One region of the Methylobacterium mesophilicum SR1.6/6 genome, then DNA from elsewhere that is predicted to be linked to it. Evidence: predicted binding sites of a transcription regulator. Region 1 holds the regulator's gene; each other region holds the start of a gene.
The links. The regulator LexA, encoded in region 1, represses DNA repair genes until DNA is damaged. The targets are predictions, from matches to a motif close to TGTTCNNNNTGTGTTCNG.
Positions count from the first base shown of each region.

Region 2: a site for LexA is predicted at 2,701-2,718, ahead of MMSR116_RS29560 (type IA DNA topoisomerase). Genes of this name have one in related genera too.
Region 3: a site for LexA is predicted at 4,115-4,132, ahead of MMSR116_RS06515 (SMEK domain-containing protein). Genes of this name have one in related genera too.

Region 1 covers NZ_CP043538.1:5,029,960-5,039,784, reverse strand. Annotated here, with positions in the region: gene MMSR116_RS23860 (error-prone DNA polymerase) at 1-414, shown strand, start outside; gene MMSR116_RS23855 (hypothetical protein) at 459-935, shown strand; gene MMSR116_RS23850 (Uma2 family endonuclease) at 1,001-1,615, shown strand; gene fae (formaldehyde-activating enzyme) at 1,616-2,155, opposite strand; gene MMSR116_RS23840 (NRAMP family divalent metal transporter) at 2,218-3,459, opposite strand; gene MMSR116_RS23835 (hypothetical protein) at 3,540-3,755, shown strand; gene MMSR116_RS23830 (hypothetical protein) at 3,794-4,264, opposite strand; gene lexA (transcriptional repressor LexA) at 4,501-5,226, shown strand; gene MMSR116_RS23820 (ComEC/Rec2 family competence protein) at 5,220-7,502, opposite strand; gene gltX (glutamate--tRNA ligase) at 7,670-9,097, shown strand; gene gltA (citrate synthase) at 9,630-9,825, shown strand, end outside.
Region 2 covers NZ_CP043538.1:6,190,981-6,200,805, reverse strand. Annotated here, with positions in the region: gene MMSR116_RS29565 (hypothetical protein) at 1-108, opposite strand, end outside; gene MMSR116_RS29560 (type IA DNA topoisomerase) at 278-2,662, opposite strand; gene MMSR116_RS29555 (hypothetical protein) at 3,187-3,510, shown strand; cobalamin riboswitch at 3,629-3,826, shown strand; gene MMSR116_RS29550 (TonB-dependent receptor) at 4,097-6,097, shown strand; gene MMSR116_RS29545 (response regulator) at 6,370-7,035, opposite strand; gene MMSR116_RS29540 (sensor histidine kinase) at 7,045-8,385, opposite strand; gene MMSR116_RS29535 (MBL fold metallo-hydrolase) at 8,561-9,472, shown strand; gene MMSR116_RS29530 (hypothetical protein) at 9,583-9,768, opposite strand.
Region 3 covers NZ_CP043538.1:1,393,127-1,402,951, reverse strand. Annotated here, with positions in the region: gene MMSR116_RS06530 (hypothetical protein) at 521-703, shown strand; partial or broken gene MMSR116_RS06525 (aspartate-semialdehyde dehydrogenase) at 742-963, opposite strand; gene MMSR116_RS06520 (argonaute/piwi family protein) at 1,254-2,660, opposite strand; gene MMSR116_RS06515 (SMEK domain-containing protein) at 2,657-4,075, opposite strand; partial or broken gene MMSR116_RS06505 (ATP-binding protein) at 4,647-5,005, opposite strand; gene MMSR116_RS06500 (hypothetical protein) at 5,261-5,497, shown strand; gene MMSR116_RS06495 (cytochrome b/b6 domain-containing protein) at 5,577-6,458, shown strand; gene MMSR116_RS06490 (molybdopterin-binding protein) at 6,455-7,378, shown strand; gene MMSR116_RS06485 (alpha/beta fold hydrolase) at 7,653-8,441, shown strand; gene MMSR116_RS06480 (catalase family protein) at 8,765-9,825, shown strand, end outside.

The DNA.
Region 1 (9,825 bases):
CGGGGACGGCTCGCCCGGATCGGCGCGATCCCGGCCCGGGCCCATCTGGATCCGGCCCTGCCCCAGGGCGCGCGGGTCACGGTGGCGGGGCTGGTGCTGATCCGCCAGCGGCCGGGCACCGCCAAGGGCGTGGTCTTCCTGACGCTGGAGGACGAGACCGGTATCGCCAACGTGATCGTCTGGAAAACCGTGTTCGAGGCGAACCGAAGGGCCGCCATGCAGGCCCGGTTCCTGGCCGTGCGCGGCCGGATCCAGCGGGCGGGCGGGGTGGTCCACCTCGTGGCGGAAGGGTTCCGCGACCTCAGTGCCTCCCTGCGCGACCTGCGCGAGGCTGGGATGAGGCTGCCGCCCGAGACCACGGATTTCAGTGCGCCCCCGGATCGGCGCGTGTATCGCAGCCGGGATTTCCACTGACGCCAACCCCTCGACAGGCCCCGCGTCGCGCGTAGAGTGCGGCCATGTCGAGCTTCGCCGTTCCGCGCCTCCTCCTCGCCGCCTGCGCGGCTCTGCCGCTCGCCCTGCCCCTCCTGGCGGGGGCCGCCCGGGCCGACAGCTGCGACGACCTCACCCGCCAGATCGCCGGCGCCATCGGCGGCCGGGTCGGCAAGCGCGCGGGCCCGAGCATCGACATCCGCATGGCCGGCCCGATCAAGTTCGACGTGACCTGCCGGGTCGAGCCGATCGTGCAGGCGACCTCGGCCGAGCCGACCCCCTCGGCGGCCTTCTTCCGGGACCTGTCGGTGGCCTCCGAGATCCTCGTCGGCGAGCCGGCCGCCACCGTCGAGCCGATCATCGCCAACGCCTACCGGACCGCGCTGTCGGAGCGGCGCAAGTCGTTCATCCAGCAGAACGGCTGGTCGGCCTCCTGCTACACCGACCCGGGCAGCACCACGATGCGCACCCTGTGCTCGGTGGGGCGCATCCCGCCGGGATAGGGGCTCTTGACCGAGGGCGTGGCCGGCGGGATCCTTGATCCCTGTCGACTCGGCCCGGGCTGCCCATGACGACTCTCGAAACCCCGCCCGTCCAGAGGACCGATCCCCATCGGGGATTCTGGGACTTCATCGAGACGCGCCCCGATGAGGAGAAGTGGGAGCTTATCGAGGGCCAGATCGTGATGCAGGCCCGGCCGAGCCTCATCCATCAGGTCATCGTCGTGACTCTCCAGCGCCTGCTGAACGAGGCTCTGGAACGGTCGGGCTCCTCGTGGATCGCCATCCACGATCCCGCCATCGACCTCAGGCCGTTCATCACGGGCCATACCTACGTCCCGGACGTCGCGGTCATCGACGCGGCCACCATCGAGCCTGACCGGAACGTCGTCGACGGTTGTTATCTGGCCGCTGAGATCCTCTCGCCGAGCGATCACCGGAAGCTGCCCGGCACGCGCCAGACGAAGATCGACGTCAAGCGCGCGGGCTACGAGGCCTTGCCGCTCTGTCAGGCCGTGCTCCTGATCGAGCAGAGGAGCCGCGCGCTGACCCTGTCGGTGCGCAGCGGGGAGACCTGGACCTGCGCCCGCCTGACCGGGGATGACCGTCTGGTCCTCCCCGGTTTCGGCCTCGATTGCGCCGTGGCGGATCTCTATGCCCGCACGCCCGTCGCACAGGGCTGATCAGTACTCGATCACGCCGTCGAGCGCGTAGTGCTTCACGGTCTTCCGGTTGGCGATCAGCTCGTCCACCGTCGGCTCGCCCTTGAGGGCGCGGGCGATGGCGAGCTTCGTCGCCTCGTAGTTGGTCCGGTAGAGGTCCTTCTGGTCGAGGTTGTCGTCCTCGGCGCAGCGCTGGTCGAGCCAGATCATGATGATCATGCACAGCTCGTCGAGCCCGTCCCTCGGCAGGATGCCCTCGATGATGCAGTCCACGATCGCGTCGCCGGTGGCGGCCTGGACCACGCCGCCGAGGAGCTCGGCATACTCGGCCGTGTGGATAGTGACCTTGGTGGTCATCATCGTGGCGGGGCGGACCAGCTGGTTGAGGTCGCGGACCACGAACATCCGCGTGTGGCCCTGGACCTGCCCCATCATCGACGCGAAGGCCTGACCGACCGGACCGCGCACCGAGCCGATCAGCACCTCCGGCATGGCGTCGGTGTACTGGCCCTCGGCCGCCAGCACCGTGGCCTCGCCCGTGCGGAACCAGATCTCTTGCATGTTCGAACTCCACCTGATCGGAGCCCGCGGGAGACATCATCGGAGGGCTCGCGTCAATCGCGTCAGAGCAGGCCGACCCCGTCGAGCACGCCGATCATCGCGAAGGCGATCGTGATCCCCGACACGGCGTAGACGACCCACCTGTAGGCCCCGGCCACGCGCTGCCCCTCCGGCAGGGCGCGCGTGGCCAGCAGGATCAGCAGGCCGAGCGCCAGGGGCAGGAGCAGGGCGTTCATGACCTCGACCGCGATGTTGAGCGCCACGAGGTTCGGCACGAGCTGCACGGCCACCGCCCCCGCGGCGACCGCCAGCGCGAAGGCGCCGTAGAAGGCCGGCGCCTCCCGGGGCGACTGCCCGAGGGAGTGCGGCCGGCCGGTCACGTCGCCGAAGCCCCAGGCCAGCGCCAGGGCCACGACGTTCAAAGCCACGAAGGCCGCCGCGATGATGCCGACCCCGAACACCACCTGCCCGAGCCAGGGCCCGAGGGCCGGGGTGAAGGCGCCCGCGAGGTCGCCCACGGTCTCCAGCCCCTTCGCGCTGCCCTGCCCGGACTTGCCGATCGTGGCGGCGGCCGCGATCAGGATCGCCCCCATCACGCATTGCGAGATCACCGCACCCACCAGGGTGTCGAGCCGCGAGCGGCGCGCATGGTCCCAGCCGAGGCCTTTGTCGACGATGGCCGACTGCTGGTAGAAGATCATCCACGGCATGATCACCGCGCCGATATTGGCGGCGATCAGCACCCGGTATTGCCCGTCACCCAGCGGGATGTGCCCGAAGGAGGCGACGATCTCCGGCACGTCCGGCCGCGCCGCGATCGCCAGCCCGACGAAGACCAGCTCGAACAGGCCGACTGCGATCGCCACCACCTCGACGCGCCGGTAGCTGCCGGTGAAGACCAGCCCGAGGAGCAGGGTCGCCGGCAGCCCGAGACTCACGAGCCGCGGAACCCCGAACAGGTCGCCGATCCCGGCGATCCCGGAGAACTCCGTCACGATGGCGCCGATTCCCGCGACCACGAGGCCGCCGTAGGAGATCCAGGCCCAGGCCGGCCCGTAATGCGTCCGGATCAGCTCGCCATGGCCGCGGCCCGTGGCGGTCCCGAGCCGGACCGTCAGCTCCTGGACGACGTAGAGGATCGGCACCAGCAGGATCTGCAGGAGCAGCAGCGAGTAGCCCCAGCGCGCGCCGCTCTGGGCCGCCGTGATCAGGCTGCCGACATCCGTATCGGCGAGCATCACGACCAGTCCCGGGCCCGCGGCCTTGAGGAACGCGGACAGGCGGGGCAGGGAAGCGCTGGGCACGGCTCGGGAACAGTCCCGGGCGGCGGCAGTTCCGGCGGACGCCTGCGGCGTTTTCCCGGGAGCCCGCGGGAGGAATTGAGATGGCGGAGAGCACGGATCGGGGTTCCGGCTGGAGCCTTCAGGCGAGCGCCGTGCCCGACGGGGTGCGCCTGGAACTCGCCCTATCCGACCTCGGCGGCGCGCCGGTCACCGCCGCCATCACCCTGGACCGGGCGGAGGCCCGCGCCTTCGCCCGCGCGCTGCTGGCGGCGGCTGGGGACGCGACCGAGCGCACCTTCCCCAAGCCGGGGACCTGAGCCGGGGACCTGACGGGCGCGGGCGCCGGGCCCGCGGTTCAGCGCAGGATCAGGCCCGGATTGCGGCCCGGAAGCCGCGGAACCACCGTGCCGCGCTTCTCGATCGGCGCGTCGCACGCGTAGGCGAACTCTGTCTTCAGCGGATCGAACACGGTCTCGCCGGTGATCCGGCAATCCTCGCGCACGGTCTCGTCGAGATAGGCCCGGGCCGCGGTCCGGAAGCGCTTCACCCGCGTCGCCTCGGGCTCGGGATCGATCCGGACCTCGCTCAGGTTGCAGCCGGCATATTCCCGCAGGGCGTTCGAGACGATCAGCATCCGGCGCACTTGCCGGTTGTCGTAGACCTCGTAGGGCTCCTTGCAGCCGATCGTCACCACCTGCGGGGTCAGCGCGACGTAGTTCCGGGAGATGTAGGAGAACCCGGTCGTGCAGCCGGCGAGCGCCAGGCCGAGGGTCACCACGCCGAAGGTCACCACGCCGAGGGGCAGCAGAGCTGCGGGTCGTCGCATCCTCGTCATCCCAGCCCGATCCACGCCGCGCCCCGGGCTTATCCCCGGACGGCCGGCTGGACGCATTGAAACGGCTCCGCTTGCGCCGTCAATGCGTTTCTCCCCGGCAGGCGGCCGCCACGCACGCAAGCGTGGCCATATCTCTCTTGCGGAACACTTGCGGAACGTTTAACGTGTTCGTGATTTGTTTCTGTGGCCGCCACGAGGCGGTCCCTCAAGCCGCGAGGCCCACGTCGATGCTCACGCGCAAGCAGCTGGACCTCCTGCGCTTCATCCAGAACCGCATGCAGGAATGCGGCGTCCCGCCGTCCTTCGACGAGATGAAGGACGCCCTCGACCTGAAGTCGAAGTCGGGCATCCACCGGCTGATCACGGCCCTCGAGGAGCGCGGCTTCCTCCGGCGCCTGCCGAATCGGGCGCGCGCCATCGAGGTGATCCGCATCCCCGAGAGCCTGACGCAGGCGGCCGCGGCCCAGGCGCCCGCCGAGCCCCGCCGGTTCACCCCGAGCGTGGTGGAGGGTGGCAAGTCCAAGCAGCCACCGCTGCCCGCCAATGCCCGCATGATCGACGAGGCCGGACGGGCGGTGTCGATCCCCGTCATGGGCCGGATCGCGGCCGGCACGCCGGTCTCGGCGATCCAGAACCAGAGCCACGCCATCACCCTGTCGCCGGACTTCCTGGCCGGCGGCGAGCACTACGCCCTGGAGGTGCGCGGTGATTCGATGGTCGAGGCCGGCATCCTCGACGGCGACCTCGTGGTGATCCGCAAGCAGGACACCGCCAACACGGGCGATATCATCGTGGCCCTGATCGACGACGAGGAGGCGACGCTCAAGCGCCTGCGCCGCCGCGGCTCCTCGATCGCCCTGGAGGCCGCCAACCCGGCCTACGAGACCCGCGTCCTCGGGCCCGACCGGGTCCAGATCCAGGGCCGCCTCGTGAGTCTCGTCCGCCGCTACTGAAGCGGTTCGGCGGGCGCGTCGCCGGGCGCGTCCCCGCCGCTCGATCCGTCGGCCTCAGCCGGGGCCGCAGGCTCCTCCATGGCGCGACTGCTGTCGACTGCGGCGGTCATCGGCGGTGCCGGCTTCGTGTCCCGGTGCGGTCGCCACGGCAGGCCGCGATCACCGGTCCGGGCGTAGCGCGCGGTGAACCCGCCGGGTTCGGCCCGGAGCGCCACGGCTCCGTGATCCGCCAGGACATGCCGGTCGATCACGAGGGGCCCCGTGCAGGTCGGGGGCGCCGCGAGGCCGGTGATCAGCACCGCGGCCCGGGCGCAATCCTCCGGGAAGGCGCGGCGATCCCGGACCAGCGCGACCGCCCGCCCATCCGGCAGGCGCGCGGTGCATCCGAGCCGGTCGCAGCGCCCGCTTCCGGACGGCGTGACCAGCGCGCCGGGGCGCCGCCCGTCGCCGTCCGCCTTCAGCCACTGTTCCAGCACGAAGCCGGAGGGGCTGCCCAGGGCGGCGAGGCGGCCGTCCGGCCCCCGCACCGCCGCGCCGCCGCCCTGCCGGTCGACGTAGACGTCGTAGCGGTCCGGCAGCACGGTGAGCCAGAGCCCCAGCAGGAGGGGCGGCCCGGCGAGCCAGCGCAGGCGCGAGACCGGGAGCGTCGCCAGCAGCAGGCTTGCGGTCAGCAGGGTCAGCGCCGCGGTTCCGAAGGCCGGCAGCACGAGGATGGCGCGCTCGAACCCGGCGATCCACTCGGAAATCGCCAGCATGCCCCCCACCGCCTGACCCATCAGCCACCAGACCGGCCGGTCGAGGGCGAAGGGATAGGCCAGGATCCCGAGGACCGCGGCGGGCATCACCACCAGGGAGACGAGGGGCAGCGTCAGGGCGTTGCCGACGAGCCCGAAGGGCTGCACGGTCTGGAAGTGGTAGGTGGCGAAGGGCGCGGTGGCGACCTGCGCCACCAGGGTCGTGGCCAGGGTCCCGGTGACCGCCGACAGGCCGCTGCCCACAAGGCGCCCGATCCGTCCCGCCCCGGGGCGCACGAACAGCCGGCCGTCGATCAGGCGCGCGCAGGCGATCAGCCCCGCCACCGCCCCGAACGACATCTGGAAGCTCGGGCCGAGCAGGCCCTCCGGCTCGCGGGCGAGCGCGATCAGGGCGGCGAGCGCGAGGTTGCGCATCGACAGGGCCGGCCGGTCTGCCAGGATCGCGCCCAGCATGATCAGGGTCATGATCAGCGAGCGCTCGGCGGCGATGTCCCAGCCCGAGAAGGCGCAGTAGGCGGTCACGCCCACCATGGCGAAGCCGGCCGCGATCTTCTTGATCGGCCAGACCAGCGCGCAGTACGGCACCAGGGCGAGGGCCGCCCGGACCAGCCAGAACACCACGCCGGCGGCCAGCACCATGTGGAGCCCGGAGATCGACACCACGTGGTAGATGCCGGCGGCGCGCAGCGCGTCGTTGGTCGCCGGCCCGATCAGCCCGCGCTTGCCCGTCACCAGGGCCGCCGCGACCGCCCCCGCCTGCCCGCCCTCGGCCTCCGCGATCCGGCGGGTCAACGCGTTGCGGGCCGCGTCCAGCGTCGCGGCGAGCCGCAGGCGCAGGGGCGGCGGCTCCGCGGGCGCGCGGACCGTGACCGCTCCGACCAGCGAGCCCACGGCGCCGAGACCCTGGAAATACGCGTCCCGGGCGAAGTCGTAGCCGCCGGGCCGGGCGGCCTCCGGCGGCGGCAGCAGCCGGGCGGTTGCGGCGATGACGTCCCCGGGTCGCGGGATCGGCGTCCTGCGGAACGACACCCGGACATGGACCGGCCGCGCCTCCGGCGCGAGCCCGGCGAAGCTCTCCACGCGGATCACCAGCCGGGCGCCGACCTCGCGCTCGTCCAGCGCCTCGACCATCCCGACGAGGGGGCCGATGGTGGTCCGGGTGAGGATCGGGGCGGCCACCTGGGTGACCCGCCACGTGGCCGCCGCGAAGCCGAGGAACCCGGCCGCGGCCGCGAGGGCCAGCGCCAGGGCCACGGGCCGCGCCCCCAGGAACGGCACCGGCGCCAGGGCCAGAGCCGCCCCCACCAGCGGCGCGGCCAGGATCGGCGTCCCATCGGCCGCCGCGAAGTAGACCAGGATCCCCGCGCCGAAGGCCACCGCCAGCCAGGGGAACAGGCGCCGCTGCTCGGCTTCCCGGCCGAGCCCCTCCGCCACCCAGCGGCGGACCGCCGGAGGGGTGAGCGCGCGCGGGCCGGCGAGCGCAAGGGCACCCCCCGCCTGCCTCGCGCCGATCCGCCGCATTGCCGCCGCCTCGATCCGCGCGACCTGTCGTCGTCGGCCGGCGATTCTCCGGCCGATTCTTAACCCATCCGCCGACCCGTGCTACAGGCGGCACTTCGTGCTACGGGCGCCCTGTCGAGCCCCTCGCCGCTCCATCCCCGCGCCCCGCCCCCGAACATACCGGACCGATGTCCTCAGCCGTCGTCACGCGCTTCGCCCCCTCGCCCACCGGCTACCTCCACATCGGCGGGGCCCGCACGGCCCTGTTCAACTGGCTTTACGCCCGCCACACGGGCGGCCGGATGCTGCTGCGCATCGAGGACACCGACCGGGAGCGCTCCACGAAGGGCGCGATCGACGCGATCCTCGACGGGCTCACCTGGCTCGGCCTCGACTGGGACGGCGACGTGGTGTTCCAGTTCGCCCGCGCCGAGCGCCACCGGGCGGTGGCCGAGGCGCTGCTGGCTGCCGGCCGCGCCTATCATTGTTACGCCACCGCCGAGGAACTCGCGCAGATGCGCGAGACCGCCCGTGCCGAGGGCCGCCCGCCCCGCTACGACGGCCGCTGGCGCGACCGCGACCCGTCCGAGGCCCCCGCCGGCGCCAAGCCGGTCATCCGCCTGCGCGCGCCGACCGAGGGCGAGACCGTGGTCGAGGACGCCGTCCAGGGCCGGGTGACCTGGGCCAACAAGGACCTCGACGACCTCGTGCTGCTGCGCTCGGACGGCACGCCGACCTACATGCTCGCCGTCGTGGTGGACGACCACGACATGGGCGTCACGCAGATCATCCGCGGCGACGACCACCTCACCAATGCCGCCCGCCAGACCCAGATCTTCTCGGCGCTGGGCTGGGACGTGCCGAAGATGGCCCATATCCCGCTGATTCACGGGGCCGACGGGGCGAAGCTCTCGAAGCGGCACGGGGCGCTCGGCGTCGAGGCCTATCGCGACCTCGGCTACCTGCCGGCGGCGCTCCGGAACTACCTCGTGCGGCTCGGCTGGAGCCACGGCGACCAGGAAGTGTTCTCCACCGACGAGATGATCGCGGCCTTCGATCTCGGTGCGGTGGGGCGCTCGGCCGCGCGGTTCGACTTCGCCAAGCTCGCCAACCTCAACGGCCTGTACATCCGCGGCAGCGCCGATGCCGACCTCGTGGCGGCGATCGAGACGATCCTGCCCCAGGTCGGGCCCGAGCGCGGCCTGTCGGCGCCGCTCCCGGCCGATCTCAAGGCCAAGCTCATCCAGGCCATGCCGGGCCTGAAGGAGCGGGCCAAGACCCTGATCGAGCTCATCGACAGCGCCTATTACCTCTACGCCCAGCGTCCCCTGGCGCTGGACGACAAGGCCCGCGCCCTGCTCTCCGACGAGGGCCGCGCCCGCCTCGCCGGCGTGCGCCCGGCGCTGGAGGCGCTGACCGACTGGAGCGCGGCCTCCACCGAAGGTGCCGTGCGCCAATACGCGGAGGCGGCGGGCTGCAAGCTCGGGCAGGTCGCCCAGCCCCTGCGGGCGGCGCTCACCGGCCGCACCACCTCCCCGCCCCTGTTCGACGTGATGGCGGTGCTCGGGCGGGACGAGACCCTCGCGCGCCTCGGCGATCAGGTGCCGCAGGGCTGAGGGTGACCGCTCGCGCACGGAGCGCCCTCTCCCCCGCGCGCGCCGACCGGATTCAAACACCTCGGCTTGGCGCCAACACTCTGAAGGAAGCGTGCTTTCCCCTCCCCCTTGCGGGGAGGGGTCAGGGATGGGGGTGGTTCAGGATCGAGCCGTGAGGTGCCTTCTGCACCACCCCCACCTCCAACTCCTCCCCGCAAGGGGGAGGAGAGGGCGCTCCGGCCAGAGAGGTGTGAATACCGTCGCTCCGCGCGCGGAGAAGAGGTGCGGTGCCACGGCCGCCCTGGAGCAGCGTCGCCACCCGGGCTGGGAACTGCGGGCTGCGGCCCGGATTTCGCTTGGTGGACTTCGCTTGACGAATCCGCTTGGCGTCGGGGTTCGGATGTCACCGACCCCGTTGCTGCTGCAGTGCCGTTTGGGTAACGCATGCCAGTGAGCACCCGCAGCATAGCGCGGGCGCTCAAGGCCCCCGGGACCGGTTCAGGGGCGCCCGAGGCCGGCATCCGCCACGTCGCCACAGAAGGGTCCACGATCCATGAGCGCACCCAGCACCATCACCGTGGACGGCAAGACGATCGAGCTGCCGGTGAAATCCGGCACGATCGGGCCGGACGTGATCGATATCGGCAAGCTCTACGCCCAGACCGGCGCCTTCACCTTCGATCCGGGCTTCACCTCGACGGCGTCCTGCGAATCGAAGATCACCTACATCGACGGCGACGAGGGCGTGC
Region 2 (9,825 bases), 1.2 Mb from region 1:
CTCGGCTTCGATCTCCGCCCAGACCTCGCTCGAAGATGACTCGCGGATCTCGGCTTTGAGCTGAAGGCTCGTGCGGTCGGCGTAGCGGGACGTCGGAAAGTGAGACATGCACCCTCTTCGTTGGCCAGCGTCGGGTCGAGATAGGGCGCTAATCCGCGGCGTCGCATCGCTACGACCACAGAGGCCACGATACCGGGGCCGGTTGAAGACGAGCACGATGAGTCATCCGCGGCGTCAGGATGGATGACAGGTCCGTCGTAGCACCCCGCCGGTCGCGTCAGGCTCGACGTCGTGCGGCGGCCTGCCTCGGCGCCTGTGCCGCCCTGCCCCGCCGATTGCCGCGTCCACCGGGCACCTTGGCCTGCGCTGCGCCAGGGGCCGACGGTTCCGCTCCACGCTGCGGCCGCGCGGCGTGCGCGTCGAGGAAGCGCCGACAGGCGTCAAAGTCCGTCTCGCACTCCGATGGGCATGGAATGCCTCGCTGCTCGGCCAGACTGCGTGCGTAACCGCGCATCGCCGCGCTCGGGGTCCGGCGGTCGCCGGATTGGCCGGTATTCCCCTCCCGAGGCGTGCGCGGCCCGGCATGAGTGTCGAGAAAAGCCCGGCAGACGCTGATGCTGCTCTTGCAGCCGCGCGGCAGCGTCACGCCCCTCCGCTCGGCCAAGCTCACCGCGAACGACACCATGGCCGGCGTCGGCGGCCGATCGTCCGCCCGACTTGGCGGGATCAGGCTCGGATCGAGGCTGACGACGGGCGAGCTTGAGATCGCGGCGATCAGCTCGTCGAGGCGCGCGCGCGTGCGCTGCCGGAAGGCGTCGGCGCGCTCGATGGCCTCGGCCCGCGTGGTCGCGCGACCGATCTCGGCCAGCTCCGCCTCGAACAGGGCGCGCCCGACCGGGTCGCCATAGGCCGGGAACACGCGTCGCACCGCCGCCATGAAGGCCAGCCCGACCTCGGTCACTTCGATGGCCGGATCCTTGCCGTTGGCCAGCGTGATGTAACGGCTCTTCAGGAGCTTGGGTAGGATCGTGTCGCGGGTGGCGGCCGTGCCGAGGCCCTTGGGTTCGTTCGGGTTGACCGGGTTCTCCAGGGCGCGCTTGACCGCCGGATCATCGATCTGGTCGATCAGCCGGCCCATCACCACCGGCAACTCGCCGCGGGTGATCCGCCGCGGCGGCTCGGTCATCGCGGTGGCGACATCCGCGCCCGCGGCCGATGCACCCTCCCCGTCGTTCACAAGTGGCAGGCGTGCGGACGTGGCCTCGGCCTCGCGCTTGGCCTTGCCGGGCACGACGTCCGCTTCGAGTTCGGCCTCGCTGCCGTAGATCGCACGCCAGCCCGGGGCGCGGATGACGCTGCCTGAAACGGCAAACCGCTTCGCGCCCAGCGGCGTCCCGACCTCGGCCGTGACGGTCGTTCGGGCGTCGATGCCGTCGGGCAGGTGGGCGGCGAGAAAGGCCTTCGCGACGAGTTCCCACAACCGGAACTGGTCGGCCGAAAGCCGGCTGCGCTCCGGCACCTTGCGCAGGGGCACGATGGCATGGTGCTCGCCCGGGTCCTTGACGTAGTGCCCCTTCGCCCCGCGTCGGATCAGGGGCACCTCGCCTCCCGGACTGACGTCGCGCATGTCGGTCAGCACGGTCGCGATGGCGGCGACGATCGCGGCGGCATCACCCGCCTGCCCGTCCGGCAGGTACTCGGACTCCGTGCGCGGGTAGCTGAGGTAACCCTGGTCGTACAGCTCCTGAGCGAGCCCTGCCGTGTGCTGCGGGTCCCAGCCGAACCGCTTGGCGCAGCGCCGCGCCAGGGTGTCCTTGGAGAACAGACGAGGGGGCGCGCGGCGCACGTCCTTGTGCGCGACCGCCAGGGGGCCCGACCAGGTCGTGGCCGCCTGCCGGATCGTCTCGGCGATGGCCGCGTCGAAGATCCGATCCTTGGGGGCGTGCCACAGCGTCAGTTCGGCACCGGATTGCGTGCTCAGGTGCAGGGCGACCTTGAAGAAGTCCTGCGGCACGAAGGAGCGGATGCGCGCCTCCAGGTCGGCCAGAATGGCGAGGGTGGGCGTCTGCACGCCACCGAAGCGCCAGGGTTCCCGGAACTCGGGCGGGCGCAGGCGCAGCGAGATGGCCCGGGTGCCGTTCAGCCCGAGGTGGTAGTCCTCGTACTGCCTGCACAGCGCTTCGAGGTAGGCGGCGTAGTCGCGCTCGCCCGAGCCGACTTCCTTGGCCAGGGCCGCGAAGGCGCGCCGGATCGAGACATCGTCGAGCGCGCCGAGCTTGATCCGGTCGACGCGGCCACGCCAGCCGAGGTGCTCCAGCACCTCCCAGGCGATCATGGAACCCTCGCGCCCGGGATCGGTCGCGATGATCACGCGCTCGACGCCGCTCAGCGCCTGCCGGATGGCGGCGATCTTCGGCTCGTGCGATTGCCCGGACCGGTTCGTGCCGCAACTGACCGGGATCGTGGCGAGCGTGATGGGCAGCGCATCGAAGCGCCAGGGCTTCCACTCGGGTCGGATACTGCCCGGCTCTTCGGCGGACAGCAGGTGCCCCTCGGCGGCCACGCAGACGGTGTTCGGTGAGCGGAAGAAGCGCTGCAGCTGCCGCATCGCCGAGGGTTTCTCGAAGAAGAACAGCGTGCGGCCGGAACGTGAAGGTGACATGTCGCTGCCCACGGTAGCGCCCGCCGCGCCCGACCACGAGTTCACATTTTGTTCCATAGCGGCCTCGCATGCAACCGGCTCGGCTCAAGAACGTCGCGGCGCGATCTCGGTCAGCGCACCGCGTGCAAGGAAAGACAGGTGGCTGTCCGGTTTGCGGCCGCAAGCGGCCCGTCCGTTTCCAGACTCAGCTGGTGGAGAAGCGGACGGTCGCCACTCTCAATCTCATCGCCCGGGGTGGCGGCGACAGAGCCTTCGTGCGGTCTTGAGCGCTCACACTGCTCAAGAGCATGGGTTCCGCGGCTGGCTGCGCGGTTGCCGCCCGCTCGAACCGGCCGGGCGGCAATGACCGAAGACGACGACGGTGATCGCCCTAGCGCGTCCGGGCCCGCGCATGTCGACGACCTGTCTGGCAGGGAAGCCGCGCAGGCCGCGCGCCGCGTTCGGCCATTCGTCGCACCGGGCGACCTCACCGAACTGTGGCGGCTGTGGGCCGTTGCCGCGTGACCAGCACAGATGAGGTCACGATGTCGAATCCCGCGAAGGGTCAGTCCGGTGACGGCCAGCACCATGCGACGCGGAGCGCACAGGAGCAGAAGACGGCCGAGGTCCAAGCGGCCGGAAGCGCCAAGGCCGATGCCGGCCATCCTGTGGTGATGGAGGGTGGGAAAGCCGAGACGCCGACGGAGGGCAGAGGCCATCCGAAATCGGCCGCGTCCAACGCACCGTCCGGCGCAACCAGCGACGCCGCCACGAGCACGGCGACGGCGGGCAAGGCCGAGAAGGAAGCCGCGGCGGCGGCAGGTGCCGACAAGGATCAGCACGGTCGCGGGCATCGCAAGGCTGAATAGCGGGACTGCACGCAGCGGGAGCGGCCGGCCACTCCCACAAGGCGCGCTCCCGAACGCAGCCAAAAGGGCACACGTCACAGGAACGCGCTTCGTCGCGTTGACGAAGCTTTGGCCGATCACCTAGCCTGACTGTGACGGTTCCCCTCGGGGATCAAAAGGGAACGCGGTGAGGAGCCTGCTCCAAGGCCGCGGCTGCCCCCGCAACTGTAAGCGGCGAGCCCAGCACCACCGCGTCACTGGATGAGACCCATCCGGGAAGACGGTGCGAGGGCGGCGACCCGCGAGCCAGGAGACCTGCCGTCAGCCGTGGTCACACGCGAAACGCGCCGGGCGGGGTGTCCTGGTGGGTGTCGAGACAGCCGCGCTGACGCGGTTGTCTCGGACTTGTTCGCGGTGACGTGCCACTGCCGTTGCCGAGGCTCCCGTGTTCCACCGTCAAACCGGCCGACGGCTCTCGACCTTGTCGGGCCTCGGCCTCGCCGCACTCGCATCAGCGGCTGTAGCCCAGGACCGATCCACGTCGCGTGCGGCGACCACCGAGGCGACGCTGGAGGAGATCTCGGTCACGGCGGAGACCGCCGCGGCCATGGCTCCGCAAGCCGGTCCGTCCGCGAGCGCAGGCTATGTCGGAGGCACGACCGGCATCGGCGGGATCAGCACACCGGTGGACTCCGCCAGTTCCGGCGTCATCACGGGTGCGCAGGTCAACAGCCGCCCCGTGACCCGCCCCGGCGAGGTGCTGGAGGCGGTGCCGGGGCTGATCGTCACACAGCACTCGGGCGAGGGCAAAGCCAATCAGTTTTTCCTGCGCGGCTTCAACCTCGACCACGGCACCGACATCGCGCTGTTCCTCGACGGCATGCCGCTCAACATGCGCACCCACGCCCACGGCCAGGGCTACGCCGACATCAACTTCCTCATCCCCGAGCTTGTCGGTGCCGTGGAATTCCACAAGGGGCCGTATTTCGTGCGCGACGGCGATTTCGCCTCCGCGGGCTCGGTGCGGATCGACTACCTCGACGCGACACCCAGGAACGTCGCCCTCACATCGATCGGCAGCTTCGGCTACAAGCGCGCCCTGTCGATCACCACCGTGCCGCTGGGCGAGGGCAACCTGCTCCTGGCTGGCGAGGCGCAGGTCTATGACGGCCCGTGGGTCGTCCCGGACGCGCTGCGCAAGATCAACGGGGTGGCCCGCTACAGCCAGGGCACACCGCTCGACGGCTTCTCGATCACCGGCATGGCCTACGCAGCCCGGTGGACGGCGACCAACCAGATCCCCGAGCGCGCCGTCGTCTCTGGCCTCATCAGCCGCTACGGCACGATCAATCCCGCGGATGGCGGAGACACCTCGCGCTTCTCGCTCTCGGGCAAGTTCAGTGCGACGGACGATACGGGCGTGACGCGGGCCTCGGCCTACATCATCCGGTCCCAGCTGAACCTGTTCAACGATTTCACCTACTTCCTCAACGACCCGGTCAATGGCGACCAGTTCCACCAGCTCGATCAACGCATTATCGGCGGCGGCGAGGCCCTGCACATCTTCCAGGGCGACCTGTTCGGGCGCCCGATGGAGAACGAGATCGGCGTGCAGACGCGGACCGACTCGATCCGTGTCGGTCTGTTCAACACCACGAACCGGCAGTACCGTTCCGGGGTGCTCGACGATCGCGTGCTGGAGACGAGCGGGGCCTTCTACTTCGACAACCGGGTCCGCTGGACCGACTGGCTGCGCACCTCGATCGGCTTCCGCGCGGACGGCTACTCCGCCAGCGTCGTCTCGGACACGCCGGCCAATTCCGGCCAAGCGCGGGACGGCATCGTCAACCCGAAGCTCGGCCTGACGCTCGGGCCGTGGTTCGACACCGAACTCTACGTGAATTACGGCGGCGGCTTCCACTCGAACGACGTGCGCGGCGTGACCGCCACCGTCGACCCGACGTCGTCGCTGTTCAACACCACCCGCTCGCCGTTCCTGGTGCCGTCCACGGGCTACGAGGTCGGGCTGCGCAACCGCTCCATCGCCGGTCTGGAGACGAGCCTCGCCCTGTTCCGGCTCGACTTCGCCTCGGAGAACCTGTTCCAGGGCGACACCGGCACGACGGAGCCGAGTCGCCCGACCCGGCGCTTCGGTGTCGAGTGGACGAACCGCTACGCCGTAACGCCCTGGCTGTCGCTGGAGGGGGACCTGACGATCACCAACGCCCGGTTCTCGGACTACGATCCGGTCGGCAACCGCGTGCCCGAGGCGCCCACCACCATCGCCTCGGCGGGCGTCACCTTCGGCGAGCCGCTCGGCTGGTTCGGCTCCCTGAGATTCCGCTACTTCGGCCCGCGACCCCTGATTGAGGACAACTCGATCCGCTCGCGACCGACCGCGCTGTTCAACGGCCGGGTTGGCTACAATTTCGAGACCGGCATCAGCGTCTCGCTGGACGTGCTGAACCTGACCAACAGCAAGTCCGACCAGATCACTTACGCGTACGTGTCCCGCCTGCCCGGCGAGGCGGCGGAGGGGCTGATCGACCGGGTCTTCCATCCGGTGGAGCCCACGGCCGTGCGCCTGACCATCGCGGGTCGCTTCTGAGCCCACCCGCGTGCGTCCGGACGCTCGGCGGGCCTTTTCTGGGCCAGAGGCGGGCGCGGAGACGACGGTCCGCGTCCATGCTTTGCTGCTCGAAGGCGGGCCGGCGCAGATCCACACCGAGCGGCCCGTCCGCTTGCGACCCAACCCAGCCGCCCCGACCGCTGCCGACTCTTCTCAGAAGCGGCCGCTCGTCAGCCGTCCGGCAACTTCGGCTCGGGGTGGATGTCAGTCTGTTGGCTTTTGGTCGAGAAGTCGTCAGAGCGCACGAAATCCTAGGGCTTCCGCAGGGGCATTCGTTCCTCGGAGGGCGATACAAGCCCAGCCCCGATCGCGATCCAGACGAGATGGGCATCGGTGCGCGCCCCGAGAGTGGCGCGGATCACCGAGAGGTTGTTGTGCACCGTCTTGAGGCTCAGACACAGCGCCTCGGCTACGCTCTGGGCGGTCATCCCGCCCGCGGTCAGGCTCAGGATTTCGAGTTCCCGCGGGCTGAGGTCGTCGAGCGCCGTGCGCCCCCCGGCCACCTCGTCCTGGGCGATCGCGCGCGCGATGTCGGCGCTCATCGCTCGCTCGCCGCGGAGCACGGCGGCCACCGCCGCCAGCAGCTCACGGGGTGAGCTCGCCTTGCTGACATACCCGCTCGCCCCTGCGGCGAAGGCTTGGCGCGCGATCAACGCTCCGGTGCGCATGCTGAACACGACGATGCGGGCGGCCCCGTCCCATTGGCGGATGTGACGGATGGCCTCGATGCCGCTCGGGCCGGGCAGCGACAGGTCGAGGATCACGAGATCGGGCTCGTGAGCCTTGTATTGGCAATAGGCCGCTGCCGCGCTCTCGGCTTCCGCGACCACGACCAAGCCTGGCTGTCGCTCGATCAGGCGGCGATAGCCCTCCCGCACGACGGGATGGTCATCGACGAGGAGGATGGACGTGGCCATGCGGCGACCTCAGCCGACGGTTGGCACGGATGCGCAGGCCCGGATCCCGGTGCCGGTGCCGGTGAGCGAGAACGCTCCGCCGAGGGCGGCGAGCCGTGCGCGGATGCCGACGAGCCCCCGGCCGGTATGGGACGCGGCTCGGGACGCATCGCCGCCGCCGTCGTCGTCCAGCGTCAGCGTCACCGTCCGTGGCCCGGCCTCCGACCGGTCGAGCCGCAGGAAGACCCGGCTCGGCCTGCCGTGGCGCAAGGCGTTCGTCAGGAGTTCCTGCGCGATCCGGTAGAGGCTCGCCGCGACGTTCTCGGGCATGTCGGTGAGATCGCCCGTCACATCGAGATGCAGGGCCGGGCCGGACCTGAGTTGTCCTCGCCAGTCCGCGACGAGGCTACGCAGCGCCTCCTCCAGACCGGCTTCGGCGAGATCCGGCAGTTCGAGGCGGGCCAGCGCTCCACGCAGGCTCTCCCGCATGGTGGCGATGATGGCCTCGATGCCCTGGGCGTCATCGCGAAGATCCGCGCGCTCCGGGGGCGCCGCCAGTTCGATCGCTGCGGCACGGGCACCCACGGCGGCAAGGCACTGGCCGAAGGCATCGTGCAGGTCGCGCGCGAGGGCCTGCCGCTCGTCTTCCTGAACCGTGACGAGCCGCTGCATCAGGCCCGCGCGCTCGGCTTCGGTGTGGGCGAGCCGGTCAGCGAGTGCGTTGCAGGCGCGGGCAACGCGGTCGAACTCGGTGGCGGCGAAGCGTGGCAGCGACGGTCGGGGGCCGGCCGTGTCGAGGTTCTCCAGCCCCTGCACGATCCGCCCGGCCGGAGCGACGAGGCGCATCACGGCGAGCCAGTTCAGCAGCACCGTCGCCGCAGCCAGACCGAGGGCGAGGCCCGCTGCAAGGCACGTCCGCCGCCAGAGACGCGCCGCCGATGCCATCGGATCGGGCCATGTCGTGACGCTGCCGATCGTGCGCTCGCGAAACACGACCGCCCGGATCGTTGGCGCGGTATCGGTTCCCCGGACGAGCGCCGTGCGGAACCACGCGGGGGCGGCATCGAGGCCGTCCCAGTCACCGCAGAAGCGGCGGGGCAATTCCACGCCGAGATGGATGTCGGCGCAGATGCCCGGCAGGAGCGTGAGGACCGCCGGTGCGGCCTGCGGCGCGCTGACCGGCATCGCGGCCGGCCCGGCGCTTCCGAGGCCCGGCTGCCGCGCCAGCTGCGCGGCGATCCGATCCGCCGACATGGCGGCTTCCGCACGGAGGCTCGCATGGGCGTCCCAGGCGGCCCATGCGATCGCCCCCGCCAAGCAGAGCACGGCGACCACGAGAAGGCGAAGACCGAGATGCGTGGGCAGGCTCATGGATCAAACGGCCGCGCTCGGAGCGAGGGCGTGATTTGGCACCGGGATCGTCGGGGTGCGCAAGCCATCGCTCAAGCAGACGGGAAGAATGCCCGGATCTCCGCGGGCGGACTTCCCTGGTCTGATCCCGGCACGATCCGGAGGATGGCGCTGTCCCCTCTCCGAGGAGCCGGCCATGTCGCCTCAACTCTCCCGCCGCACCCTGCTGGCCGCGTCCGCCCTGGTCCCGCTCGGGCTGCACCGCCCTGCGGCAGCCGCGCCCGTGAGGGGTCCGTACCGGGTCGGCGCGTTCACGGTGACACCGTTGCGCGACGGGCTCTTTCCGCTGGAGCCGAGCATGATCCCGGCCGCCGAGAGCCAAGCCGGACAGGCCTTGTTGAAGGATGCCGGCCTTCCCGCGACGGGCCCGTCGCCGGAGCCGGTCAACGCGTTCCTGATCCGACGCGGGGAACGGCACTGGCTGCTCGATGCGGGCTGCGGCACCGTGCTCGGGCCGGGATTCAACCGTGTGACCGCGGCACTGGCGGCGGAGGGCGTGCGGCCGGATCAGGTCGAGACCATCTGGCTGAGCCATCTGCATGCCGACCACGCGGGTGGTCTCCTGACGCCGAACCGCCTCGCGCGGTTCGCGAACGCGGAACTCGTGTTGCAGGAGCGTGAGGTGACCTACTGGTCGGATGCGGCGGCCAGAGCCTCTGCTCCGGCCGCGTTGAGCCCGATGTTCGATACGGCGCAGGCGGTGCTGGCGGCCTATCCCGACCGGATCCGGCGTGTCTCCGGCGAAGCGGAACTCGCGCCGGGCATCCATGCGCTGCCGCTGCCCGGCCATACACCGGGGCATATGGGCGTGTTGATCGCGGACGGATCCGATCGGCTGCTGATCTGGGGCGATATCGTCCACTCGCGGGTGCTGCAGATGCCGCACCCGGATTGGACGGTGATCTGGGATGCCGATCCGGCGGAGGCGATCACGACGCGACGGCGCATTCTCGACCGCGCGGCGGCGGAGGGCTTGAGGGTGACCGGGATGCACCTCGCCACGAGCGGACGGATCGAGCGCGCCGATGCGGGATACGCGTTGATCTAGGCATATGCTCCCGGGATTGGATGTGCCGGGTCGATCCTGAAGCGGTGGGACTTCGTCGTAAGGGCGCCGAGGCTGACCCGCCGGGTATCAGGCTGCGCAGGGTCTTGAGCCTACGAGCGTGATGCATGCGCGCCGCCCGGCACGGTCACGTCCGCGACCGCGACCGCCCCCGGCTGGCTGCCCGGGTGGCTCGCCGCCACCCCCAGGAACCGCCGGTTCAAGGTCGGGTCGGGGTGCCCGGTGAGTTCGAGCCGGTGCCCCGGCACGGGCCGCGCGCCGGCCCGTGCCCTTGCCATGGCGCGCCTCATGATGCCGGAGGCGTACCTCCCCCGAGCGCGTCCCGGCACCGTGTC
Region 3 (9,825 bases), 2.9 Mb from region 1:
TCACCGGGTCTCGATCGGGGAAGGCGTGGAATTGGTCGGCAGATCGCATATCGGGCCACTGCGGTTCAGGTTGGCGAGTTAGGGATCTTGGCACCTGCGCTTAGTGGCGAGCGAAGGCAACGCAGGCACAGAACATCGTCCAATACGGCGATCCGCTATTCAGCCATCACAGTCTCCGAGCGCTGCCGACATGACCCTGGACTGGGGCTGCCGCTTCCATCACTGCCTGATCGACCCGTATCTGGATCCCAACCGGCGACAGACCTGACTCATGCTTACTCCCAAGTCAGACGGCCACCGCCCGACCGTGGTCGGCGACGACGCGCCGCTGATCCAAGCAACAGACGCACGCCCGGAGCTAAGCTGATCGCCAGGATCTTGAAGCTTAGCCGGTAGGTTCCGCATGCCAGCCGCCCATCCTTTGCGGAGAACAGTGCATTGAGATGAAAGCGGAGTTTGCCCCAACCTACATCGTACTTCCATTTGAGCGTGCCGGTACAGTGGTCGGCGCTCGTGTTTGATGATCCCCGGCGCTGCACGGTTCTACGCCGAGGCCCTCGGCCAGCGCTCGACCGGCGTCGCAATCCCGGTGCGCACGATCGGCGGGAAGGCGGACGAGGCGGGCGACCGCCTCGTGGCCACGGGCGGCGCTGTTCCTGCGTTCACGCCGGGCGCCATGCAGTGGACCACGCGCCTAAACTGAGCGACACGCTCATCGCTGCCGCGGACCTTCCGTCTGCGTCAGTGCAGGTTGCACTCGCTGGCGATAGCTCTCAGTTCTGCGGGCTTGATCAGGCGGCTATGAACCACCTTCACCGAGTGCAGTGGCCCATCGAAGTGCCCCTGCCAGAACGCCAGACAGCGCCTCGGCTCGGGAAAGTCCGGGAACAGATCGTGCTGTTGTCAGATGAAGATCTGCAGAAAATGCGGATGGTCGGGCAGGTGGTACAAGATCTCGGAAATCGTTAGGCTGCTAACACCATCAAATTATACAACGACAGAGACTGACAATTCTCTCCCATTTGCGCCTGCATGATTGAAGGGCCTAGTTGCGCCAGGAGCGGAAGTTCGGTGCCCGCCCGAAAGCCGACATGGCGGCCATCTACTCTCGTGTTTCATGTCACTGCTTGAAGCAGTGGTTTCGATGCAGGCCAAGAAGTTTTAACTGACAGAAGCTAAGGCCGTTCGAGGCGAAGACCACTTAGGTGGTCTTCTCAACCGCACGGGGCCAAGCCGCGACTGTCAAGGCCGGTCTACATATAGAAACTGTAGCTGACCTGCGGCTTCTCAGTCGGGCTGACATATTTCATAATATCGCCGATCTTTCTGGCGCACTCCAGAGTGATTGGTAGCCGGCCATCCATCTGCGTGTTGTTCCAGTTCATCTTCGTCAGGCCGAGGATTTCGTCACACAGATTTTCGAGGGAGGAATCCTGCTCGTAGACGGTGACCTTCAACGGATTGGGAACATACATGCCGGGATAGGTCTTGTAGAAATCGACGGTCCCGCGCGTGTACAGGACGCCCTCTGTCTCCGAGATCGTCAGCATGGTGCCGCGCTTTGGCGGATAGTCGCTATCCCCGAACAGCCTGATCTGGGTGTCGGTGATCGCGACGAAGTCCTTCGACCTGATGCCCTTTTCGTCGAGCGCGCGGAGGAACCCGGCCCGCTCGCTATCCCGGAAGTAGCTGGACTTGTGGATCACGATCCGCGCCGGCATGTGCTCCAGGGCCCGATCATACTCGTCCAGAGCATCGCGCAGCAGCTCGTAGGCCTGCTCCTCGTTCAGGTATGGATGCCGGTTCTTCTTGTCGATCGAGACCGGAGTACCGCGGAGGATGATGCCGTGCCCAAACTCATCGAAGACCTGCGCAAGGCTGGACGAGATCGTAGCCCCGTCCCGGCTTTTGTAGAATCCGATCCCGATGTAGCAGGACCGCAGTTTTGCCGTATCCTCGACTAGGCGCCATGGGATCGTGCGGTTGCCCTTGTAGTACAGGGCCGTGCAGAAGTTCCAAGCCTTGGTGGCTGGATCCTGCTGATCGCCGGCGAACTTCGTGATGAGGATGGTCTTCTCGCGCACGAGCTGAAGCGGCGTGCCGAGGTGCATCGACTTCGCCTTCAGGATGCGCCGAAAATTGTGCTCCAGCTCATCCTTGTCCGTGTCGTCGTCATCGGCCGTAGTCACGGAGTCAAACATCTCGTTCGGCATCACGCAGACGATCACATCAACGGCTCTGTTCTCGGCCAGGAAACGGATCTGCTCGTAATACAGTTCGACAGCCCGTTGGATGCGGTCCACACGGGAGGCCATCTTGACGACCTCAGTAATGTCGGATTTCTTCAGTGTCCGGGTATACTGGGATGAGTTGATGAGCTTGGTCAGGAACCCGTAGTTTTGATTGATGCCGCCGAACCCTCGGAAAAGGTTTAGCAGCTTCGATTCCTTCTTGCGCTCAACCCCAACCCGGCATTTTTCCAGCCAGTCATCGAGGAGATCGACGCCCTCGCCGCGGCCGACAACTCCTATCCGAAGCTCGGTCCGGCGGAGCTCGTCACGCTTGTCGTAGACCCCCATCCGCTCGATCCCGGTTCGGGGGCAGATATGGGTTCCGGTGCCGAACTCCAGCAGCGGCTCCGCCAGCATAGTCAGCTTCATGCGACGGCTCCCTCAGCCAAATCGTCACCCTCATCGCTCTCGGCCTGGTCGCCCTCATTAGCCTCCCCGACGTCGAACTCCAGCAACGACAGGAAGCGGACGCCGTCATCCTGGACGTCGTACATTTTGGACAGGAAGTGGGCGAGGAAGCGGACCATGTTCCGGACGCTGGCGTTGTGTTCGAGAGCCTTCTGCGTCGACAGAAGGTCCTCGTGCCAGTTCGATCTGACGTAACCGTTGTACGAGTAGTACCAGCTCGGCACGATCTGCACGTACCAGTCGTCATCCAGCTTCGTGAACGTCAGTTCGAACGAGAAGTGGGTGTGGTGGGCGACCTTGGTTGGGTCCTTGCGCTGGTATTTCAGCTCATAGACACGTCGGGTTGCCGCCCTTTTGCCGACCCACGTCTCCTTCCGCTCGGTCTGACCTTCCTCGACGGGACCGAAAAAGAAAAACCTGTCCTTGGCATGCATGCGGACGTGCAGCTTCTTTAACCGCTCCTGAGTTTCGGCGGACAGAAGCTGCTTCAGGATGTTGACGTTGTCCAACTCGGGCGAGTCGGCGAGATCAGATATCGCCAACCGCTCCACCAACCCTTCGTCGACGACACTGCGCAGCCCGCACTGCTCGATATCGAGGAACGAGAACAGCTTGTTGTCGTGGCAGACCCACGCGTCGGTCTCCACACCGTTGAGGAGGAGCGCCATCTTGACAACGGCTTTGCGGCTCTTCGCGTAACCTTTGTAGTTGAGCTCCCGCTTTGCCCTGGAGATCACGGCCTTGTCGTCGATCGTCAGCTCGGCGACATACGCCGCGTCGGGAAGACCGATCCGCTGGAGGTTCGTTGTTATTGCTACCGGCGCCGCGATGCCCTCGGCACTGAAGCTGATAAAGGCGTCGATCTCGCCCAGAATGTGCCTGAACTCGGCTAGCACTCTTTCCTGGGCAGCGAGCCGAAGGCCAGATACCTGACCGAGGAGATCGCTGAGATCGATGATGTGCTTCTTGCAGTTGAAGGCGAATTGGTCCGTCAACAGCTCGTTGACCGAGGGCTGGCTGTAGGAGGCCTGTTTCCTCGACAGCATGAGGATGAACAGCTCGTCGAAATCATTGTAGTAGGCCCGATCCATGAACTGGCGGATCGTGCCCTTCACCTTGTCGAGCGTCGTCGTCGATGTGATCTGGAACGCGACGCGGTCGTGGTCGTCGCCGAGATCAATTCCTGGATAATTCTTCTGCTTTCGATTCAAATTGACGAGTTGAGGCAGGTTGTAGATCGACTTCAAGATAGGGATGAACGCATCCTCAAGCGCGAGGTTGATGTCGGTTCGTCCTTGCGCCGTGGCCAGTTCTACCTGAACCACGATGCGGCTGACCACCTCACGGAGCTGGTTCTCGATCTCTAGCTGCCTCATCGGGCACCCCCGTCACGTGCGCGACCAGGTCCCTATGATTAGAACGCAGCGGGAACATTTCAAGAAGACGGAGGGCGGTCGTTCACCGATTTCGACGTCTGGCACCATCCCGCGGCGCCGCCCAGTGCCTCGGGCGTGGCAGCGGTTAGGAAGCGGACAATTTCAGGGTCGGCTATGGGTCAACCGTGGAAATGGACTGCCGTTTGGAAGCGGACGTTCTGCAATGCGCCCATTCCAGCCATTTGGCACGTCATCGGTCAGCCCCAGAAGCGGACATGTCTGCAACGAGCTCCCGGTGAGCGCGACGACGTCGCCGTTGGTGCCCCGTCATCAGCGTGTTGGCGGCCTCCATCGTGGCCACGACCTTCTCGCCGACCATCGAGACCATCTCCGTCCGGCCTTAGGCGTCGCCCTAGGCGATCCAGACGAGCCGCAACTCGATGACCTTCTGTGCCTCTATGGCGAGCAGGATGGCTGCACAGAAGGGGGCAGCATAACGGCTCCGGTTGATCGGTCGCATCCGACAACGTCGGGACGGGGCCGCGGTCCCTAAAACCGGTGACGTAGGTTTACCGAGGTCTTCCAGCACCTCGGTGACCAGCATGCGCACGGAGGGCTCGTCGTCCACGATCAGCACCGTCTCGCCCTGGCCGGCCTGCTCCACCTCGGCAAGCCTGCGGGCCACCTCATCCTCGTCGGCCTCGCCATATTGACGAGGTAGGTAGAGGCAGACGGTCGTGCCCTCGCCGACCTCGGAGTAGATCCGCACCTGACCGCCGACTGTTTGGCGAAGCCGTAGACCAGGGAAAGCCCGAGGCCGGTGCCCTCGCCGGTCGGCTTGGTCGTGAAGAACGGCTCGAACACCTTCTCGATCAAGTCTGGCGCCATGCCGGTGCCGGTGTCGGAGACGCAGACGCTGAGGTAACCGGGAACTGATCGCGTCGGCTTGGCGGTGGGCTGTCAGCGTTCCCGGTCCAGTCTGAAACTTTCCGCTGCATGCCTCCGTACAAGTTGGCGTACGCCCGGCCTGGGCGCGGCGCGAGGCCCTGCCTCGGCGTCCGGCTTGTTGCGCCCCAAAGCCATCAAGTTCCTGATTTATCTTCGATAATTCAGGAACTTGATGGCAGTGCCTTTTCTTCTCTCATTGTGCGAAAGGGGATTCCTTCCCCGTGCAGGAGACGTTGAATGAAGATCACCACCCTTGCCCTCGCCGCCTCGGTCCTCGGCAGCCTCGCGCTCGGAGCCGGCGCCGCCTCCGCTGCCCCGATGGGCCCGAACGGTCTCCAGGCCGGCTCCTCGACCGTTACCCAGGTCCGCATGGACCGCAGCGAGCGAATGATGATGAAGAAGCGCATGATGCGGAAGCAGATGATGAAGCGCCGCATGATGAAGAAGCGGATGATGATGAACCGCGGCATGTGATTCCGAGGCGCCGTGCGCTTCCGGAGGCCCCGATCCAGGGGCCTCCACCCCTAACCGTCCAGAGTGCGTGGAAGACCGTTTGGCTCGAACCTACCTGACCCGATCCGCTCCGGAGACCGGCGAGGTCGAGCGTCGCCGCTGGATGTTTCGCCATCCCCTCGTCATCCGGGTCACCCACTGGGTGAACGCGGTCTGCCTGCTTGTCCTGCTGATGAGCGGCCTGCAGATATTCAACGCCCACCCGGCCCTGTACTGGGGCAAGGTCTCGACCTTCGACGCGCCGCTCATGGCGATGTCCCAGACCGAGGACGACCCGCCCAAGGGCGTCACGACCGTCCTGGGGCGGACTTTCGACACCACCGGTGTTCTGGGCTCCTCGGTCGGCTCCGACGGCGAGGCGGCGGACCGCGGCTTCCCGGCCTGGGCGACCTTGCCGAGCGACCAGGACCTCACCGGCGGCCGCTCCTGGCACTTCTTCTTCGCCTGGGCCTTCGTCCTGAACGGCCTCGCCTACCTAATCTATGGTCTGGTCAGCGGGCAGCTTCGGTTCCGGGTAATCCCTTCCCGTGACCAGATCCGGCATTTCGGCGCGTCGATTTGGGAGCATTTGATGCTGCGCTTCCCGCAAGGCGACGAGGCCAAGCGCTACAACGTCATCCAGAAGCTTACCTACCTCGTCGTGCTGTTCGTGCTCCTGCCGGTGCAGGTGCTGGCGGGGCTCGCGATGTCGCCGGCCATGGACGCCGCCTTTCCCTTCCTGCTGACGCTGTTCGACGGACGCCAGTCGGCCCGCACGGTCCACTTCATCGTGGCGGCCCTGCTGGTCCTGTTCGTGGTCGTGCACGTCGCCCTGGTCCTGCTGTCTGGCTTCTGGAACAACATGCGCGGCATGCTCACCGGCTGGTTCGTGATCGAGCGCAAGGTCGAGCCGGCCGTTTCAGCCAGAGATCCCCGGACATGATCCGCTCCCCCAACCGACGCGCCCTCCTGCTGGGGGCTTCCGCCACGGCCGCAGCGGCCATGCTCGGCGGCTGCGACCGCCTCGGCAACGCGGAGTGGTTCCGGCGAACGCTGAAGACCGGCGAGGACGCCAACATGTTCGTGCAGCGCCTGCTCCTGAGCGAGGCGACGCTGGCACCCGAATTCGCCGAGGCCGATATCTCGCCGTGGTTCAAGCCGAACGGCACCGAGGACCCACCGGACAGGGACTACAAAGCCCTGGCGAAGGGCAAGTTCGCCAAGTACCACCTGGAGGTCGGCGGCCTCGTGGAGGCGCCCCTCAAGCTGTCCCTCGCCGACCTCCGCAGGCTCCCGGCCCGCACCCAGATCACCCGACACGATTGCGTCGAGGGGTGGAGCGCCATCGGCAAATGGACCGGGGTGCCCCTCGCCGAACTGCTCACTCGCGCGAAGCTCAAGCCGGAGGCGCGCTACGTGGTGTTCCACTGCGCCGACACCATGGACCAGGGCAGCCCGCTCGAAGGCGGTGGGGACGACGAGGAGGCCGACGAGGTCCCTGCCGGCAACGCCAACCCGAGCATGACCAAGCAGTCGGGCAGCGGCGAGAGCAGGAAGGACTCCGGCGGCCAGCAGGTGACGGAGGACGATGCGGCCAGCGGGGAAACGCCGGTTCGGTTCTACGAGAGCATCGACCTTGTCGACGCGTTCCACCCGCAGACCATCCTCGCCTACGACATGAACGGGCAAGCGCTTCCCGTGTCGAACGGCGCACCCTTGCGCCTGCGGGTCGAGCGCAACCTCGGCTACAAGCAGGCGAAGTACGTGATGCGCATCGAGGTGGTCGAGAGCTTCGCCCACATCGGCGGGGGCAAGGGCGGCTACTGGGAGGACCAGGGCTACGCCTGGTACGCCGGCATCTGAGTTGGCGCGGACGTGACCTCCACGTCTCTGCGGGCATTGAACGCGCAGCCCCCTCGTGGCGAACTCCGGTGGGGCCTTCTCGGTGGCATCCGGCGCTCGCGAGACTGTGTGGCAGGGTCGGCCAGCGCCGTGTGGCCGGCTATCGGACCGGCGACGCCGGCTGGAGGCGTTCGATATGAGCGGTCCGCGGACCTGACTGAGACGCCCTGCCCGGCGAAATCCGCGACGGACCAATGTTCGGACTACAGCGCGAATATCGAAGGACAATGCCGTCATGTCCCTACATTTTGAGCGCCTCGGCACGGGCCGGCCGCTGCTAATGGTCCATGGGTTGGGGTCTAATCTTCGCACCTGGGATCCGCTCTTGCCCGCGTTGCGCGGCTCGCGCGAACTGATTTTGGTCGACCTGCCGGGACATGGCAGATCGGCCCCGCTCGCGGGTCGGCAGACCGTGGAGGCCCATGCGGACGCCCTTGCCGGCTTCGTGCAGTCGCAAGACCTGACGTCCGCGGATCTTGTCGGCAGTTCGGTGGGGGGCCGGCTGGTGCTGGAGATGGCGCGGCGCGGTATCGGTCGGCACTGCGTGGCGCTTGATCCCGGCGGTTTCTGGCACGGTTGGGAAACGCCCTGGTTTCACTCGACGCTCGCAGCGTCGATACGCTTGGTTCGGTTGCTGCGGCCCTTCCATCCCGGCCTGTCGCGCCACGCCGTTACCCGCACGCTGCTGCTGGCCCAACTGTCGGCCCGTCCGTGGGGGCTCCCACCACAGCTTGTCGTGGCGGAGCTGCAGAGCCTGGCGGCCACACCGGTGTTCGATGCGATGCTGCGTGAGCTGGCACGCGGGCCGTTGCAGCAGGGTTCGGCAAAGACTCCCGGCCTTGTCACCATAGGCTGGGGCCGCCAAGACCACCTTCTGTTGCCGCGCCAGGCTGCACGCGCCCGGGTGGCATTCCCGTCGGCCCATCTGCACTGGTTCGAGCGCTGCGGCCACTTCCCGCATTGGGATCAGCCTGCCGAGACGGCGCGCGTGATCCTTGAAACGGTCGGGAAGGATGCGCCCTGAAACGGCTTGTCGCAAACTCGAGCCCGCGGTCGTCCACGGGTCGTCAAGCATATCGGCCGAGCTTGCCGCCTCTGCTCCGCAACCAGTCCGATTTTTAGTCTCCCTTTACCGCGAGGACGAAGCAGCGCTTCGAAGCCAACTCATAGCGCAGCCGAACTCAGGCAGACTTTCGACGAACGCGAGGTCATCCGGGAACGGTCCGGGGCCCTCCCTCGATATTCGGAACGGGATCCCGTTTCCGACTCAATGCGTCGAACCCAGAGTCCGCCGCGCTCTCTCCTGCCGCGGTCCGCTTTGATTCCCCGATCACCGTGAGGAAGATCATGACCTACCTTCGATACGCCCCCGGCATCGAGACGCCTGCTGCGGACGAGCAAAAGACGATTGACGGCATCATCGCCGGCATGACGCAGCAATCCGAGAGGGTAGAGAAGCGCGAGCACCATGCGGTGCGGGCCAGCCACGCAAAGAGTTCGGCCTGCGTCACCGGCGAGTTGACGATTTCCCCCGGCCTGCCGCCCGAACTAGCCCAAGGGTTGTTCGCCATGCCCGGCACCCACCCCGTGGCGGTTCGGTTCGCTCAGGGGCCAGGCGAGACGCTGGGTGACCGGGTCTCGACCCACCGCGGCATGTCGATCAAGGTATTCGACGTCCCCGGCGAGAAGCTGCCCGGCCACGCGGTCGACACCCAGGATTTCGTCCTCGCGACTGGGACCACCTTTCCGTCCGGCACGGCGGCGGGCTTCCTGCGCGACGGAACGGTCATCGGCAAGTCGACGGGTCTGCCGGAGGGCGTGAAAAGCGCGGTGTCTGCCACCATGCGCAACCTCAACAAGGCGCTGCATGCCTTCGGCACCGAGAGCGCGCTCGCCGACTTCTTCGGCCATCCCTACAGCCACCCGCTCGCCGACAGCTACTTCAGCCAGGCGCCGGTTCGTTACGGCGACCACGTGGCCAAGCTCGGGGCCGTGCCGACGACCGAGGCCCAACGTGCGCTGTCCGAGTGGAGGCTCGACCCGAACCAGGACGAGGATGGCTTCCGGCACGCCACCGTCGCGTTCTTCCGAGAGAACGACGTGGTGTTCGAGTTGAAGGCACAGCTCTGGGCCGATGCCGAGAAACAGCCCATCGAGGATGCCTCGGTCGATTGGCCGGTCTCGATTAGCCCTTACCGCACGGTGGCGACGCTCCGACTGCCGCGCCAGGACGCCTACGGGCCGGACCGGGTGCGCTACTTCGACGAGGTGATGACCTTCCGCCCTGCGCACAGTCTCGCGGTGCACCGGCCGCTCGGTTCGGTGATGCGGGCGCGCCTCCAGGTCTACCGGGCCTTGAGCGACTTCCGCCACCGCGAGAACGGCGTCGTGGCCGAGGACACCGCCGG